4 regions of the Exiguobacterium sp. s16 genome follow, and region 4 is predicted to be linked to each of the others. Evidence: predicted binding sites of a transcription regulator. Region 4 holds the regulator's gene; each other region holds the start of a gene.
What was found. The regulator Rex, encoded in region 4, represses fermentation and respiration genes when NADH is low (regulators of the CRP and FNR family bind a similar motif). The targets are predictions, from matches to a motif close to TTGTGAAATATTTCACAA.

Region 1: a site for Rex is predicted at 2,515-2,532, ahead of ric (iron-sulfur cluster repair di-iron protein). Genes of this name have one in related genera too.
Region 2: a site for Rex is predicted at 1,902-1,919, ahead of KNP86_RS03310 (formate/nitrite transporter family protein). Genes of this name have one in related genera too.
Region 3: a site for Rex is predicted at 1,805-1,822, ahead of cydD (thiol reductant ABC exporter subunit CydD). Genes of this name have one in related genera too.

Annotation. Positions count from the first base shown of each region.
Region 1 is NZ_JACSLM010000006.1:14,865-19,081, reverse strand. It holds gene KNP86_RS11370 (malate synthase G) at 1-805, shown strand, start outside; gene KNP86_RS11365 (hypothetical protein) at 802-1,098, shown strand; gene aceA (isocitrate lyase) at 1,165-2,445, shown strand; gene ric (iron-sulfur cluster repair di-iron protein) at 2,593-3,300, shown strand; gene modA (molybdate ABC transporter substrate-binding protein) at 3,408-4,142, shown strand; gene modB (molybdate ABC transporter permease subunit) at 4,139-4,217, shown strand, end outside.
Region 2 is NZ_JACSLM010000001.1:631,568-635,784, forward strand. It holds gene mutL (DNA mismatch repair endonuclease MutL) at 1-946, shown strand, start outside; gene KNP86_RS03305 (50S ribosomal protein L25/general stress protein Ctc) at 1,110-1,769, shown strand; gene KNP86_RS03310 (formate/nitrite transporter family protein) at 1,971-2,822, shown strand; gene KNP86_RS03315 (anaerobic ribonucleoside triphosphate reductase) at 3,013-4,217, shown strand, end outside.
Region 3 is NZ_JACSLM010000003.1:115,069-119,285, reverse strand. It holds gene cydC (thiol reductant ABC exporter subunit CydC) at 1-56, opposite strand, end outside; gene cydD (thiol reductant ABC exporter subunit CydD) at 53-1,777, opposite strand; gene KNP86_RS07565 (Crp/Fnr family transcriptional regulator) at 1,902-2,591, opposite strand; gene KNP86_RS07560 (glycoside hydrolase family 31 protein) at 2,723-4,217, opposite strand, start outside.
Region 4 is NZ_JACSLM010000007.1:95,545-99,761, forward strand. It holds gene KNP86_RS12570 (hypothetical protein) at 1-322, opposite strand, end outside; gene tatC (twin-arginine translocase subunit TatC) at 463-1,251, opposite strand; gene KNP86_RS12580 (twin-arginine translocase TatA/TatE family subunit) at 1,255-1,473, opposite strand; gene KNP86_RS12585 (redox-sensing transcriptional repressor Rex) at 1,473-2,129, opposite strand; gene KNP86_RS12590 (ABC-F family ATP-binding cassette domain-containing protein) at 2,279-4,180, shown strand; gene KNP86_RS12595 (hypothetical protein) at 4,177-4,217, shown strand, end outside.

The DNA.
Region 1 (4,217 bases), on a different contig from region 4:
CACGCTCGGACCGATGCGCAAGAAAGGCGAGATGAAGACCTCGGAGTGGCTCGATGCTTATGAACGTCTGAATGTCCAGATCGGGCTTGACGCAGGATTCCATCAACACGGGCAAATCGGGAAAGGGATGTGGGCGATGCCCGATCGGATGCGCGATATGATGCGTGAAAAAAGCAATCATGTCCGGTCCGGGGCGACGACGGCTTGGGTGCCGTCCCCGACGGCGGCCACGCTTCATGCGCTGCATTACCATCAAGTCGATGCGTTTGACGTTCAGCGTGAGTTGGTGAATCGTTCGTTTGATCCAGCAACTGAGCGAGGGCGTCTGCTCGAGGTACCACTCGCCACGCGTCTCTATACAGATGAGGAAGTGAACGAGGAGCTCGAGAACAACCTGCAAGGGTTGCTCGGATATGTCGTCCGTTGGGTCGAGCAAGGTGTCGGTTGCTCCAAAGTGCCAGATATTCATCACGTCGGGTTGATGGAAGACCGAGCAACGCTTCGTATTTCGAGTCAACATGTCGCCAACTGGCTATACCATGGAGTCTGTAGCCGTGAACAAGTCGAAGCGACGCTTTACCGGATGGCCGAGGTCGTCGACGCGCAAAACGCGGAAGATCCGCACTATCGTCCGATGACGCCAGATGTAGACCACTCTATCGCCTATCAAGCGGCGAAAGAGTTAGTGTTTGAAGGCGACGAGTCGCCGAACGGATATACGGAACCGATCCTGCACCGGCGCCGTCGACAGTTTTTACAACAAGTGACATTAGAACCAAACTTAAAAGGAGGAGCATCATCATGACAACGAAAAAAATCGAAAGCGAACAGTTGATTGAACGTTGGGTCGTCCGTCGGATCGTCTCGGGGGAATCGACAGCGGCGCTCGCTAACACGGCGTTCGTCTATGGGAACGATTTGATGCGCCTTGTGCTCGACCGAGCCGACGGGTCGCTCCAAATCATGAGAGAGCCGGTCGAAGAGGTCGTCATATTCCGGAAACCAGAAGATCGTGACGAAGAAAACGTCTGTCGTTGCTGCGGCATGGAGCACTCGTCATTCAAAGCGGCGCTCGAATGCTGTGCATACTTGGATTAAGTTTGCACCATCTGTTATATAACAAAAATTAAATATATAAATTAATATAATACAGGAGGAATGGATATGAACGAACAACAAATGCAGCTAGAGGATATGTTACAGTCGGAACGGTTTAACGGGGTCGAACGTCCATATGGGGTCGAAGACGTGATGAGACTTCGGGGGTCTGTCCTAATCGAGCATACGCTCGCGACAAAAGGAGCGGAACGGTTATGGGAGTTACTCCACGAGCGGGACTACGTCCACGCGCTCGGGGCGTTGACGGGGAACCAGGCCATCCAGCAAGTGAAGGCGGGTCTCGAAGCCATCTATTTGAGCGGATGGCAAGTCGCCGCCGATGCGAACTTGTCGGGGCACATGTACCCGGACCAAAGCCTATACCCGGCTAACTCGGTGCCGAGCGTCGTCAAACGGATTAACCAGGCGCTTCAACGGGCCGATCAAATTCAAACGGCGGAAGGGAAAGGCGATACGCATTGGTTCGCCCCGATCGTCGCTGACATGGAAGCCGGTTTCGGCGGTGTGCTCAACGTGTTCGAGTTGACGAAGGCGATGATTGAGGCGGGTGCAGCCGGCGTCCACTTGGAGGATCAACTCTCTTCAGAGAAGAAGTGCGGTCACCTCGGCGGCAAAGTGTTGCTGCCGACACAGACGGCCGTGAAAAACTTGATTGCCGCACGTCTCGCGGCAGACGTCATGGGGGTGTCGACGATTATCGTCGCCCGGACCGACGCCCACGCCGCGAACTTGATTACGAGCGACATCGACCCAATCGATCATCCGTTCATCGTCGGCGACCGGACGCCAGAAGGGTTTTATCGGACCGAGGCAGGAATCGAACAGGCGATCGCACGCGGTCTCGCCTATGCACCGTACGCCGACCTCGTCTGGTGCGAGACGTCCGAGCCTGATTTGGACGAAGCGCGTCAATTCGCGGATGCGATTCATGCGAAGTATCCGGGCAAACTCCTCGCTTACAACTGTTCGCCGTCATTCAATTGGAAGAAGAAGTTGTCGGATGACGAGATCGCAACGTTCCAACAAGAGATTGGTGCGATGGGATACAAATTCCAATTCGTGACGCTCGCTGGCTTCCACTCGCTCAACTTCGGAATGTTCGAACTCGCACGCGGGTATAAAGACCGCGGGATGGCCGCCTACTCGGAACTGCAACAGGCCGAATTCAGTGCAGAACAGCACGGTTATACGGCGACACGTCACCAACGTGAGGTCGGGACCGGGTATTTCGATGAGGTGTCTCTCGTCATCTCGGGAGGCCAGTCGTCAACGACGGCACTGGCCGGATCGACCGAGGCAGAACAATTTGAAGCGCCGTCCCATTAAGCGTCGCCCCTCCACAAGAGGGGCTTCTTTTGTGTCCAAATTCAGAACGCGTGCATCCTGTTCACTTAAATGTGACGTATTTCACATTTTTGTCGTCAAACTCTTGCTACGCTGAACATGTCAAAATGAATATGGAGGTTATGACAGATGACACAGACATTCACGGGCGATACGCACGTATCTGAAATCGTCAAACAATGCCCGCAAGCGGCAGACATTTTCAAACGGAACCGAATCGATTTTTGTTGTGGCGGCAACCGACCACTCGCTGAAGCGACTGATAAATCGAAACGGTCGACGGAAGACATTTTAGAAGAAGTTAATGCGCTCTATCAACGCAAGCAAGAGATGAACGAGAAGAGTATCGATTGGGATGCCGCTTCTTCTTCGGAATTGATTGAGCACATCATTTATAAGCATCACCAGTTTTTGACGGACGAATTGCCACAGCTCACACCATATGTGACAAAAGTGTTCCGGGTTCACGGACAAAACCATCCGCACCTCGGACGCATTCATCAACTGTTCAATCAATTGAAAGTGGAACTTGAACAACATATCGTCAAAGAAGAAACAGAAGACTTCCCGACGTTGCTTCGTCACGAGACGGCACCGACAGCTGAAACGAGACGGGAGCTTGATGACATCTTGGCCTCGCTCGAGTCAGAACACGCGGCAGCCGGTGACATTTTAAAAGAATTGCGTCAAATCACGAACGACTATACGCCGCCTGAAGGAGCGTGTGGGACGTATCGTCTTGTCTATCAACGGTTAGAAGCGCTCGAATCGGATACATTTGAACACATTCATCTCGAAAACAACATTTTATTCCCGCGGGCGCGCACGTTCGCTTAAGCAGTGGCACACCTCTACTTACGTGGGGGTGTCTTTTTGTGACGTTTGATACAGATGGGAGGCAAATCAAGCGCTACGATAAAGGGGAAGCAAAGGAGTGATTAATCATGAAACGGGTGAGTGGAGTCATCGTAGGGGTGACGGTCGCCTTATTACTAAGTCAAGTCTGGTCGAGTTCAGATTCGGAGGACACCACCGTGACCATTTTGGCGGCGGCAAGCTTAGGACCGGCTTTAGAAGCGGTAGAGCGACAACTTGAAGCGGAATTCGATGGGATCGACGTTCGGGTCGTGACGAACGGGAGCGGCGCCTTGCGAGCACAAATCGATCACGGGTCTCCGGCAGATATCTTTTTAGCCGCGAGCGTTGATGATGTCGACCGATTACAAATCCCGATTCTAGAGCGGGATGCGTTTTTGCATAACGAGCTGTGGCTCGTGACACCGAAAGGGAAACCGTGCGCGGAGACGTGGGACGACTTAAACGCATGTGCTCGGATCGTCATCGGTGACCCGGTCAATGTCCCGGCCGGTCGCTACGCGAAAGCGGCGCTAGAAGTGGAAGGCGTGTGGGAAGAAGTGGAACCACGAATCATGTTCGCCCAGAATGTGAGACAAGTGTTGACGCTCATCGAACAAGGCGACGCCAATGCGGGATTTGTCTATAAGACGGAACTGACGACGGACGTCGAGTCGCTTCAGGCGGTCCCGTTTGAAGCGACGGGTACGATCGCGTATCCGGCGGTCCGATTGACGCACAACCCATACGTGCGCGATGTTTACGCGCGTTTGTTTGATGATGAGATCCAAGCTCACTTTTTAGCGAAAGGATTTTCTAAATGACGCAATCTCCACTTCAACTCACATTCGAAGTCGGGATGCTGGCGACGGTGAGCGCCTTCGTCCTCGCCTTCGGAG
Region 2 (4,217 bases), on a different contig from region 4:
AGTGAACATGGACCCGATGCTGATCGATGTCAACGTCCATCCGACGAAACGAGAAGTTCGGCTTTCAAAAGAGAAAGAGCTCTGTCAATTGATTCGCGAGACGGTCCAACTGACACTCCGGGAACAGCGTTTAATCCCGTCGGTCAAACCGAAAGAGCGACCGGTCAATCGGACCGAACAAGAGCGACTTGATTTCACGGTTGAACGGGCGCCGGTCACGGATGAAGCGCCGACGTGGAACTATCCAATTCCACGTGAGCCTGTCACGTCACCGAGTCGATGGTCGCCGACCCCGCTTGTCAATGAAGCGCCTGAGCCGATAGAGTCGACGGTCGAATCGGAAACAATCGAGACGAAAGGAGAGCGGTTGCCGCCGCTCGACGTCATCGGTCAATTGCATGCGAGTTATATCGTCTGTGGTGCCGAGGACGGGATGTACGTCATTGACCAACACGCGGCCCAGGAACGAATCAAATATGAGTTGTTTTACGAGCAGCTCGGGAATCCTGACAAGGAATACCAGTTGTTGCTGCTTCCGCTCACGCTCGAGTTCACGCAAGAAGAGGCGCTCGCGATTGAAGAAGTCACTCCGCTTTTAAAAGAAGCAGGTCTAGAATTGGAGCCGTTCGGCGGCAACACGTTCCTCGTTAGAGAGATTCCGACGTGGTACCCGCAACACGATTTAGAAGGAACGGTCCGTGATTTGATAGAGATGGCGATCCGGGATCGCTCCATTGACATCGCTAAATATCGGGAAGATGCGTCGATTTTGATGGCGTGCAAACGGTCGATTAAAGCAAACCATCCGTTGAACCACGAGATGATGCGGCAATTGCTTCACGATTTGAATCAGACGACGTCTCCGTACACGTGTCCGCACGGTCGTCCGATTTTAGTGAAGTGGAGCACGTACGAGCTCGAGAAGCTATTTAAACGCGTTATGTGACACAGTTGTAATCTTATTTTAACCGGCTGTAACGTTTATTTAGTTGTACCTATGGGAACAATATACACATGTCACTCAACGCATCGAGGTTGAGAGGTGGCTTTTTCACTGCCTCACCCTCAAGATGTAGACATGATCGATAAACCAGTAGGGGGAAAAGATTATGGCAGACACGCTTAAAGTAACGAAACGAGAATTACGACCACGTTCGGTCCGCGCTAACTTGCGTAAAGAAGGAAAAGTGTTAGGTGTCGTTTACGGCTACAAAGTTGAAAGCACACCGGTCGCATTCGAAGAGATGGCACTTCGTAAGATTCTTCGTGAACACGGCGACAACGCTTTGATCGAACTCAATATCGATGGTAAGAAAGTGAACACACTCGTTCACGGGACAGAAGTCGACCCATTCACGAACGAATACAAGCACGTCGAATTTATGGCAGTGAAGATGGACGAAGCGACAGAAGTCGAAGCGGACGTCACACTCGTCGGCGACGCGAAAGGCGTCAAAGAAGGCGGCTACTTGGCACAGACGCTCTACAAAGTAACGGTCTCGGCAACACCAGCCAACATTCCAGAGCGTATCGAGCTTGATGTTTCTGAACTCGGCATCGGTGACTCGCTCACTGTCGCTGATATTCCAGAGAACAAAGATTACGAAATCGTATCTGAGGGTGATCTTCAAATCGCATCGGTGAATGAACCGGTGGCGGTCGAAGACCTTGAAGCTGATACAGCGACAGAAGGCGAAGTTGAAGCGACTGAAGAGGCGTCAGAAACTTCAACGGAAGAGTCGGAAGAGGCTTCTGAAAACAAAGAATAATCATTTCGAACGGCCCTTTGCGAAGGGTCGTTTTTTTCTAGTCACAAATCCGACAAATGTAAACGATTACGATGTGAAAAATGTGTCAACATGTGGAAGGGGCGATTGCAATTTATTCGTTTCGGGCTTATATTGTTAATGATTTCACATGTTCGTTCTTATTATAATGGTTTCATTCAAACAGAAAGAAGGGTTTGTGACATGGCATCAATGGAAATCCATGCACTCGAATCGTTGCGGAAGAAAGCACAGGCATCTTCGCAAATGATTCATTATCGGCCAATGGAGTACTTTTTACGAGCAATGCTCGCGGGGATCTTTATCGGATTCGCTTCAATTTTCACACTGAAAGTCGTCAACGGAATGTATTTGATCGATTCTCCGTTCACAACGCTCATCGGAGGATTCTCATTCGGGATCGCCCTCGTCATGATCATCTATGGCGGAGCCGAACTGTTCACCGGGAATACGATGTACTTCACAACCTCGACGATGCGGGGGTACACGACGCTCAGCGACACGATGCTCGTCTGGTTGCTCTGCTTTGTCGGGAATGCGCTCGGTGGCGTTTTGTTCGCCTTGCTGCTCGCTCCGACCGGTGTCATCCAAGAACTTGGGATGGACAACTGGCTGTTCTCGGTCGTCGAAAGCAAGATGCACCACACGACGGTCGAAATTTTCTTCCGCGCAATCTTCTGCAACTGGATGGTCTGTCTTGCCATCTTCTTGCCGAAGCAAATGAAAAACGAGTTCGCCCAAATCTTCTCGATGATCTTCCTCGTCGCCGTTTTCTTCGCCTCAGGATTTGATCATGTCATCGCCAACTTCGTCTTGTTCGCCCTCACGCTCGTCGTCCCGCATCCTGAGGCGATCAGCTTTGCCGGCGCGATCCACAACTTGATTCCAGCCACGTTCGGGAATATCATCGGTGGCGCGTTGTTCATGGGTGCGATCTATACGTGGTTAAACGCGAAAGGCTTGCGTGAAGCCCAAGAATCGGAAGCAACGGAAGAAGTCGAATTGAAAATTGTGAAACCTGCCAAAGAAGTATAAGGTAGCTCACGACAACGAGCAGTCGAGTCCACGTCAGTGGCTCGACTGCTTTTGCGTTTTTATCACAAGCATTGATCACAATTTCGACTTCACAGCTCAATAGCAAAACATGACATAATCTATATATGGAACTTGAGCGAGTGATTAACTCGCTTGTAATCAATATATAGTGAGGTGATGCGGAGTGAATATGCTCCAGCTTTATGAAGATGTCTGTGTTCTCCCAGATCAGGACCTCGTACAAGAGAACGCCAACGTCGACGGGAAATCACCACTTGGAAAATTGGCACGATTATCCTCAGAAGTATCAAAACAATTGTCGACGACATATCTATTATCAGAACGGTCACGTCAAGCCGTCGAAGATAATTTTTTGTATATCCATGACGCCGACTACTACGTGACAGGATCGACGACGTGTTGTCAAATCCCACTCGGTGAGTTACTCACGAACGGATTTCATACCGGGCACGGGACGATTCGACCGCCCCAGGATATCCGCTCGGCGATGGCGCTCGCTTCGATTATTCTTCAAGCGAACCAAAACATGCAGCATGGCGGTCAAGCTTTCCCGATGTTTGATGTCGACCTCGCACCGTATGTCGAAAAAACGTATGAACGTCAGCTCGAGCGGCTCAAAAAGCTACCAGTCGAATGGACGACCGAGCAACTCTTTGAAACTGCCGAGTCTGAAACAATCGCGGCGACGTATCAAGCGTGTGAGGCGTTCATCCACAACGCTAACTCGATGCACTCACGTGGTGGCGGACAAGTACCGTTCGTTTCCATCAATTACGGCACCGACACGAGCCGGTGGGGACGCGTATTCATTCGAGAGTTGCTGCGTGCGACCGAGCGAGGGCTCGGTAACGGGGAGACGCCGATTTTCCCGATTCAAATCTTTAAAGTGAAAGAAGGGGTCAACTTCCATGAGGACGATCCGAACGTCGACTTGTTCCGTCTCGCCTGTCGTGTGACGGGCAAGCGGTTATTCCCGAACTTCTCGTTCGTCGATGCTCCGTTCAACCTTCAATACTACGACGGGACGCACGGCTCGGAAGTCGCCTACATGGGTTGTCGGACACGGGTGATGGGGAATCGACATGGTGCCGAGACGTCGATTGGACGAGGCAACTTATCATTTTCGACGTTGAACTTGGTCAAAATGGCACTCGTCTCCTCGGATATCCATACTTTTTATGAGACGCTCGACGCTTACGTCGACGTCGCCATCGATCAATTGCTCGAACGATTCGACTATCAAGCGAAGCGGCACGCCGACGAATTTCGGTTCCTCTATGCCCAACACGTCTGGCGGGGTGGAGAGAGACTCGGTCCAGAAGACGATCTTCGCGAGGTACTGAAGCAAGGGACGCTCTCGGTCGGATTTATCGG
Region 3 (4,217 bases), on a different contig from region 4:
ATGATATCCTTTTTCTCTCGCATCATCCATTTCGTGATCGTCCAAAGGGAATTCATCCTCTCACCCCTTTCTGTAGCGTGAATAAGTCAGCGTATTGCGGAACGCTGAGCAGTTCGTCATGTGTGCCTTGGGCGACGAGACGCCCTTCGTCCATGAACCAAATCGCATCGGCTTGTTTGATCGTATGCAGACGATGCGCGACCGTGACGAGCGTTGACTCACGTGACAACTCATCGATTGAGCGCCGAACGATTTGTTCGGTCACTAAATCAAGTCCGGTCGTCGGTTCATCGAACAAGATGATGCCGGGACGTTTCAAGAAGGCCCGGGCCAAGGCGAGCCGCTGCCGTTCACCTCCGGATAAGCCGTAACCCCCTTCACCGAGTTCGGTATGAAGACCGTTCGGCAACTGAGCGATGACATCGTTCAGTCCGGCTGCCGTCGCCGCCTCGAGGATGCTCGCTTCGTCCGCCGCCTCACCGAGGGCGATATTATCGGCGACGGTGCCGGCGAACAAATACGGATTTTGTGAGATATAGCCAATCGTGTCATACCATGACGTATCGGTGTACGTCTCGAGCGGTTCACCGTCCACGAGGACACGTCCGCTGTCAGGTTTGACGAGCCCCGATAACACGTTCAAGACGGTTGTCTTCCCGGACCCGCTCGCCCCGACGAGCGCCATGTGGGCACCGGCAGGAATCATGCCGCTTAAAGGCTGGAGCGTGAAACGCCCCCCTTCATAGGCGAATGATGCTTCGTCGAGCTCGAGGTCGGGTGTCCGGCTCGTCAACGTCCGGTCGCCCCACTGCAGACGTTCATCCGGTGCGTCGAGCGCCTCGAAAATACGATCGGCCGCCCCCATGCTGCCGCGTCCGGTATGGAACGCACCGCCGAGGTCTTTAATGGCCAAATAGTATTCCGGAGCCAAGACGAGAATCAAAAAGCCGGAGAAGAACGTCAAGTTCTGCCAGACGACCATTTGCAGCGCCACTTCGAGCGCCACGACCCCTGTGCTGAGCATCGAGATGAACTCGAGCATGAGACCCGATAAGAACGCCGTCTTCAAGACGACCATCGTCGCGTCGCGGAAGTCGAGACTGCTCTTTTCAATCGCTTGCGCCTCACGCTCGGTCCGACCGTATAGTTTCAATGTCGTCAATCCTTGCAACACGTCCAAGAACTTTCCGGAGAACTGGTTCATCTTCTCCATCTGTTGTTCGGATTTTTTCTGCGTCGCAATCCCGATGATAATGAAAAAGATTGGGATGAACGGCGCCGTCACCATCATGATGACGCCCGAGATCCAATGTTGGCTGAAGACGACGACGAGAATGAGCAGCGGAATGATCGACGTTTGAATGACTTGCGGCCAATATTGGCTGAAGTAGGCGTCGACTTCATCGACCGCGTCCATGAAGACGCTGACTTTCTTTCCGGACTGGCCGGACAAAGATGTCTCGATCGGATTCGATGTATAACGGTCAAGCAACTGAAACCGGAGTGTCCGTTTCGCTTTCTCCGCTAGACTAGCTCCGATTCGTCCTGACATGTAGCCGAACAAAGCACGCGTGACGAGGGCGAGAATGAGCCAGCCGAGCGCCGGGATGATGCTTTCAAACGATGCATTTTTAAAAAAGACCTGGTCGACGATATCGACGATTAAATACGCCTGCGCCAAAATCGACAATCCGATCATCACCGCGGCGATGACGAGTCCGACGATATGGCGTTTTTCAGCTAAAGCGAGAGCTTGCAGTCGTTTCACTGCGTTCATCCTTTCTATACTATCCAAAACTTTTCTTTGTGAGGATTCTCACTAATTATAACTGATGCACACGACCATGGCGAACGCTTCGCTTAGCCAGACATGCAAAAGACGCCGCGTATATCACGTGGCGTCATACCGTCGTCTGTTCAAAGTATTCGGGATGGCCAATCATCAATTCACGCGCATCGAAGTGAAGCACCTCTTCTTTTCGTAAGCGCGATAAGATGTTCGACACGGTCTCCCGTGACGTACCGGATAAGCGTGAGATTTCAATCGTCGTGAACGGACACCGGACGCGAACCCCCTCTGCTTCCGGTTCCCCGAGGTCTTCAATCAAGTAATGGATCGTGTTGAGCACGCGTTCGGTCGCACTCGGAGTGATGATATCCTGCACCCGTCGTTCGTGCAAGTCGAGAATCCGATTCATCTGTCCGACGATATGGAGTAACATCGACGCGTTCCGAGAGACGAGTTGTTCGAATCGGTCCGTCGGCATATAGATGACCTCGATATCGGTCAACGCCTCCGCCGAATGTTGATAATACGGTTCCGTCATCAAGCCACGATACGGGAACAGTTGCTTCGGTTTCAAGTAGTCCGTATATTGATGGGTCGCCGTCTCGTTGTTGCGCTCGAGCTTCACGTAACCGCTGATTAAAAAGTAGACGCGCTCCCGAGGATCGCCTTCCATGAATAAGAGCTGTCCTTTCCGGTACGTTCGACAATAGACATGGGGCAACAGTGCCTCGAGCTCACGGGCGGTACATTTGGTGAATACATCGAGTTGCCGCAAGTCGTCTACGGTCCATTTCGGTTTCATGTTGAACCCTCCAATCTATCTTGCCTCTCCTTTTAGTATAGTTGGATTCAATTTGAAAACGCTTACAAAATCCAACGATTTTCTGACAAAAAAAAAGAGGGGCTTTCACCCTCTTCGTCACAGCACGTTATTCAATCGAGCATCAACTCCATGATCGCATCTTGCAGGTCACGGTCGAGTTCAAGCGCGTGCAAATCGAACAGCCATGCCTCGAGCCGCGTCTTCGCTGCCGCCGATCGATACAACTTGTCTTTTAAATCATAAGAAATCTCGGCGCGGTCCAAGAAACGATACAAACGATCGAGCCGGTGATCGTTCGCCGTCAATTCGACCGGGAGAGACACCGTCATCTCTTCATCAATCGGACCGAGTTCGAGGCGCAGTGTCTGGGTCTCTCGATTGTATTCACCAGAACCGGTCACGCCTCGGAGGAGTAACGTGACGTTACGGTCAGACGGCAAGACGGTCCGGTCACCTGTAACGTGAATGTGGAGCTTCCGTTCCTCCCAATCAAGCGTGAACGTCGTCTCAGCGTAAGCACCCGTCTCATAGTCACGGTCCGACCCGTTGTCTTCATAGAGCGTGAACGTATTCGACGCGCCCGGGAAGACAAGAACTTCCAATTCGCCCGGGTTATCCGTATCGTTACGGCCCGAGTAATGCCGTGCCATCGGGATGATTGCCCCTGCTTTCGCGAACACTGCTTGTTCGTCAAGTCCCCGGAACACCCGAACCGACTTCTCTCCCGCATAGCGATGACCGGTAAAGAAATCGAACCAGTCACCTTTTGGTAACCAGACGTTCGTCGCTGCGACGTGGAGCTGTTTATTCATCGGCTCGACGATCGGAGAGATGATGAGTTCACTGCCGAAGTAGTATTCGTTCGGTACTTCATACGCCGCGTCCTCGTCCGGATGTTCATAATACATTGGTAAGATGAGCGGCAAGGCACCCGCGTGGTTCCGCCAGTTCATCGTATAGATGTACGGGATCAATTGATGGCGCAGACGCAAGAACGTCTTCATCGACCGCTCCGCCTCGAGACCGAAGCGCCACGGCTCTTTCCCGTTGAACGTACTGAACGTCGAGTGCAGGCGCATGATCGGACTGAACACACCGAACGCGACCCAACGTGCGGCGAGCTCATCGTCTTTTGAGCCTCGGTAATGGCCACCGATATCGTGACTCCACCAACCATAGCCGATATTGGAAGCGGTCGCCGTAAAGTACGGCTGGAACGCAAGCGACGCCCACGAAATCAACGTGTCTCCCGAGAAACCGACCGGATAGCGGTGACTGCCCGGGCCCGAATAACGGGAGAAGATGATTGGTCGATCGCCATCCCGGGCGATGTCGGCCGCATGATAGTGGTTCAGCATCCAGAGCGGGTCGAGCCCTTCCATTTTCGACGTCGAGCCTTGTTGCCAGTCGATCCACCAGAAATCGACGCCGTCGTCTTCATGCGGATGATGCATCTGCTCGAAATAGGCTTGAATGAAGCGTTTATCGGAAAAGTCGAACGGGATGCGGTCGCCTTGGGACGGATCGATGCCCATCGCCTCGGCCATCGCCACATATTGGTCTTCGAACGCACGCACGCCATCCGCCGGATGCAAGTTCAACGTG
Region 4 (4,217 bases):
CTTCGATTGGGAATGTCGTCGCTTCATTCGTACGTATATCCCACATCACCCACTCCGGCCATCCTTTTAACATAAATCGGCCGTCTCCGATGGCATACATATTATAAGCAGCAGACACGCGAATCGGTAACGTATATTCCTCACCGGTCTGAATGTGAACAAGCGTCTCCGGATCTCCCGAACGCCACACATACCCACTATCTCCTACGACTTCTCCTGCCGGAATGATTTCCGGTTTGGCATAGTCCTCTGCTCGGACTTCAACTCCCGGTGCTACCATCATGACGAGCACCACGAGCATGCTCCATAACCACTTGTTCATTACTCTCCTCATTTCTGTTTATGAATGCATAACTTTCAAAAATAATCCATTTTTTGATTTAACCCTCCTAATTTTAAGTTGTTTTTTCAAAATTGAATAGCCCTAAAATCAAAAAAACACCACGTCGCATGACATGGTGTTTACTTCTCATTCATTTGTTTCATCAAATCCATCTGTTCTTTCACCATCGCCTCTTTCTCACGTCGGAGCACACCCCGGTACGTGATGCGGGAAATCGATAAACTGATCTCATACAAGAAGAAGAGCGGCAGTGACACCATGAGGTGCGACGTCAAATCCGGCGGCGTAATGAATGCCGCGACGACGAACAAGGCGAAGTAGGCGTACTTCCGGATCGATGACAGGAAGTACGGTGTCACGACACCGATGCGCGTCAAGAACATCGTCACGACCGGCAACTGGAACAACAGTCCGAATGGGATGGTCAGTTGCAGCAAGAACGTGAAGTAGTTCGACGCCCCGATGATTTGCGTCAGACCAAGGTCTTGCCCGAGGTCCGTCGAAATATCGAGGACGAGCGGGAACAACCAATAGTAGGCAAACGCCAAACCGACGAGGAACAAGATAAAGATGATCGGAATATAAGCGAGCGTCGCTTTCCGCTCGTTCGGATGCAGACCAGGTGCGACAAACGCCCACAGTTGATACAGTAGAAACGGACCAGCCGCGACGAGCCCGATGACGAGCGCCAAGTTCAAGTAAATCATGAGCGGGTCCGCGACCCCAAAGGCGTTCAGTTCAAGGCCTCGTTCGACGAGGTCGGCCTGGAGATAGGCGAGCACATATTTGACACTCGGCAAAGCAATCAAAAAGAAGGCAAAGACGACAAATGCCGACAGCATCAGTCGTCTCCGCAGCTCTGTCAAGTGGTCGGACAGTGCCCGTTCTTGATCAGGTTGATGGCTCATCGCTTACTGCTCTTTCTTCTCAATTTCTTTCTTGTCTTTCTCGTCATGCTCGTTCATCATGCCACTCGTGGCGTTTTTGAACTCACGGAGCGTCTGTCCGGCGGCACGGCCGAACTCAGGCAATTTCTTCGGCCCGAAGATGATGAGCGCGATAATCGCGATGACAAACAGACTTGCTCCGCCTGGAATACCGACGACGAGTGACGATAATAGTAATTCCATTATTGATGGACCCCCTCAGCAGATGGATAGTGTTGCATAAAGTAAATGAGCGACTGGAGTTCGATCGACAAGTCGATATGATGGACGCGGACCGTATCCGGCACAGTGAGGCGAGCCGGTGTAAAGTTCAAGATGCCTTTGATGCCGAAGCGGACCAAGTCATCCGCGACAGGCTGTGCATAGGCAGACGGCACCGTCAAAATGGCGACGTCAATCTTGTTTTGCTTCATGATCTGTTCCATCTCATCGACGTGATGAATCGGGACACCGGACATCGTCGTGCCGACTTTTGTCTCGTCTGCGTCGAACCCGACGACGATATGTGTGTTATTGTTTTTAAGGAAGTTATAGTTGACGAAAGCTGTCCCGAGATGACCAACCCCGACCAAGGCGACGTTCGTAATCTCGTCCTGATTCAGTGTCTTACGGAAAAAGTCTAACAGATACTGTACGTTATAGCCATATCCCTTTTTACCGAGCGCACCGAAGTACGAGAAATCGCGACGGATCGTGGCCGAATCGACCTTGACCGCCTCACTCAGTTCAGCAGAAGAGACACGCTGTTTTCCTGATGAATGCAGGCTTTGGATAAACCGATAGTATAGTGGCAACCGTTTGGCTGTCGCTTGCGGAATCTTTGGTTCGTTTTGACTCAACGGAAAGAGCCTCCTTTTTACGACGCGTTTCAAACGAATCTAATTTCATACACCTTGATTGTAAACGAATTCACATAACCACTCAACGAATATACCTGAAAAGACTAAAAAATACAGTATACTAAATAGAGAGAAAGGGGTTTTTTCACTTGATCCTACTGCAAGTCAATAACTTATCGAAATCATTCGGCGTCGAGCCGATTTTAGAGAACGTCAAACTCGAAATCCAAGAAGGCGAACGCGTCGCCCTCGTCGGCCGGAATGGCGCCGGCAAGTCGACACTGCTCAAAGTCATCGCCGGGGAATATAACTATGACTCAGGCGACATCATGAAGCCAAAAGATGTGACAATCGGCTATCTCGCCCAAGATTCAGGACTTGAATCGAACGAGACGATTTGGAACGAGATGCTCACCGTCTTCACCGATTTAATTGAACAGGAAAAAACGCTCCGTCGCATGGAACAAGACATGGGATCTGAGCGCATCTTGAACGACCCGGCCGCCTATGAGCGCCTGCTGTCGTCTTATGATGAAGAACAGCATACGTTCAAAGACCGCGGCGGCTATCAATACGAGGCGACGATCCGCTCCGTCCTTCACGGGATGCGTTTCTATCCGGACGACTTCGAGCGCCGCATCGATACGCTCTCCGGCGGACAACGGACCCGCCTCGCCCTCGCGAAGATGCTCCTTCAAAGTCCAGACCTGCTCATCTTGGATGAGCCGACGAACCATTTGGACATCGAGACGCTCGGCTGGCTCGAGAAGTATTTGAGCGGTTATAAAGGCGCCGTCCTCATCGTCTCCCACGACCGTTATTTCCTCGACCGGGTCGTCTCGGTCGTCTATGAGCTGTCTCGCCACCGGAGCCGTCGCTTCGTCGGCAACTACACGAAGTACCTTGAACAGAAGGCCGCGATCTATGAGCAAGAGAAGAAGCAGTTCGAGTCCCAGCAAGAAGAAATCGCCAAGATGCAGGACTTCATCCAGCGTAACATCGCCCGGGCGACGACGACGAAGCGGGCCCAGAGCGTCCGCAAACGTCTCGAGAAAGTCGACCGGATGGAAGCGCCGGACGGTGACGAGCGCAGTGCCGTCCTCTCGTTCGCAATCAAACGCCAAAGCGGGAACGACGTGTTGAGCGGCAGCGACCTCGCCATCGGTTATGAGGAACCGATCGCCCAGCATCTCCGCTTCCAACTGCAGCGCGGTGAATCGGTCGCTCTCGTCGGTCCGAACGGGGTCGGTAAGTCGACGCTTTTGAAAGTGTTGACGAAACAACAGCCGGCGCTCACCGGTGACATCCGCTACGGTACCGGCGTCGAGATCGGCTATTACGATCAGGAGCAACAGAACTTGTCGGACGCCAACCGCGTCATCGACGAGATTTGGAACGACTGGCCGCTCATGCGCGAACAAGAAGTCCGCAGCCTGCTCGGTCAGTTCCTGTTCAGCGGTGACGACGTGATGAAGCGCGTCCATGAACTGTCGGGTGGAGAGCGGGCCCGCTTGACGCTCGCGAAACTGAAGCTCGAACAGCCGAACTTGCTCATCTTGGATGAGCCGACGAACCACTTGGACCTCGACTCGAAGATGATCCTCGAGAACGCCCTCGTCGACTACCCGGGCACGATCTTGTTCGTGTCGCACGACCGCTACTTCATCGACCGGCTCGCGACGCGCGTCTTGGAGATCACACCGAACGGCATCGACGAATACCTCGGCGATTACTCGTATTACGTCGAGAAGAAAGAAGAACTCGAAGAACTGGCCCGACTCGCTCGTGAAGAGACGAAACAAGTCATCGTCAAGAAACAGCGCGCCGACAAGGAACAGCAACGCGAGGAACGCCGGATGAAACAACGGATCGAGGAGATCGAGCTCACCATCGAGCAACACGAGGCCCGTATCGAAGAGATTGAGCAACTGTTGTGTGAACCGGACGTCTTCAACGACTTCGCTCGGGCACAGGAACTGTCGACCGAGTCCGATGCGACGAAAGAATCGATCACGGCACTGTATGCAGAATGGGAGGAGCTCCATTCATGATGCGATTCCGTGCGATGCGAATCGAGTGGATGCACGC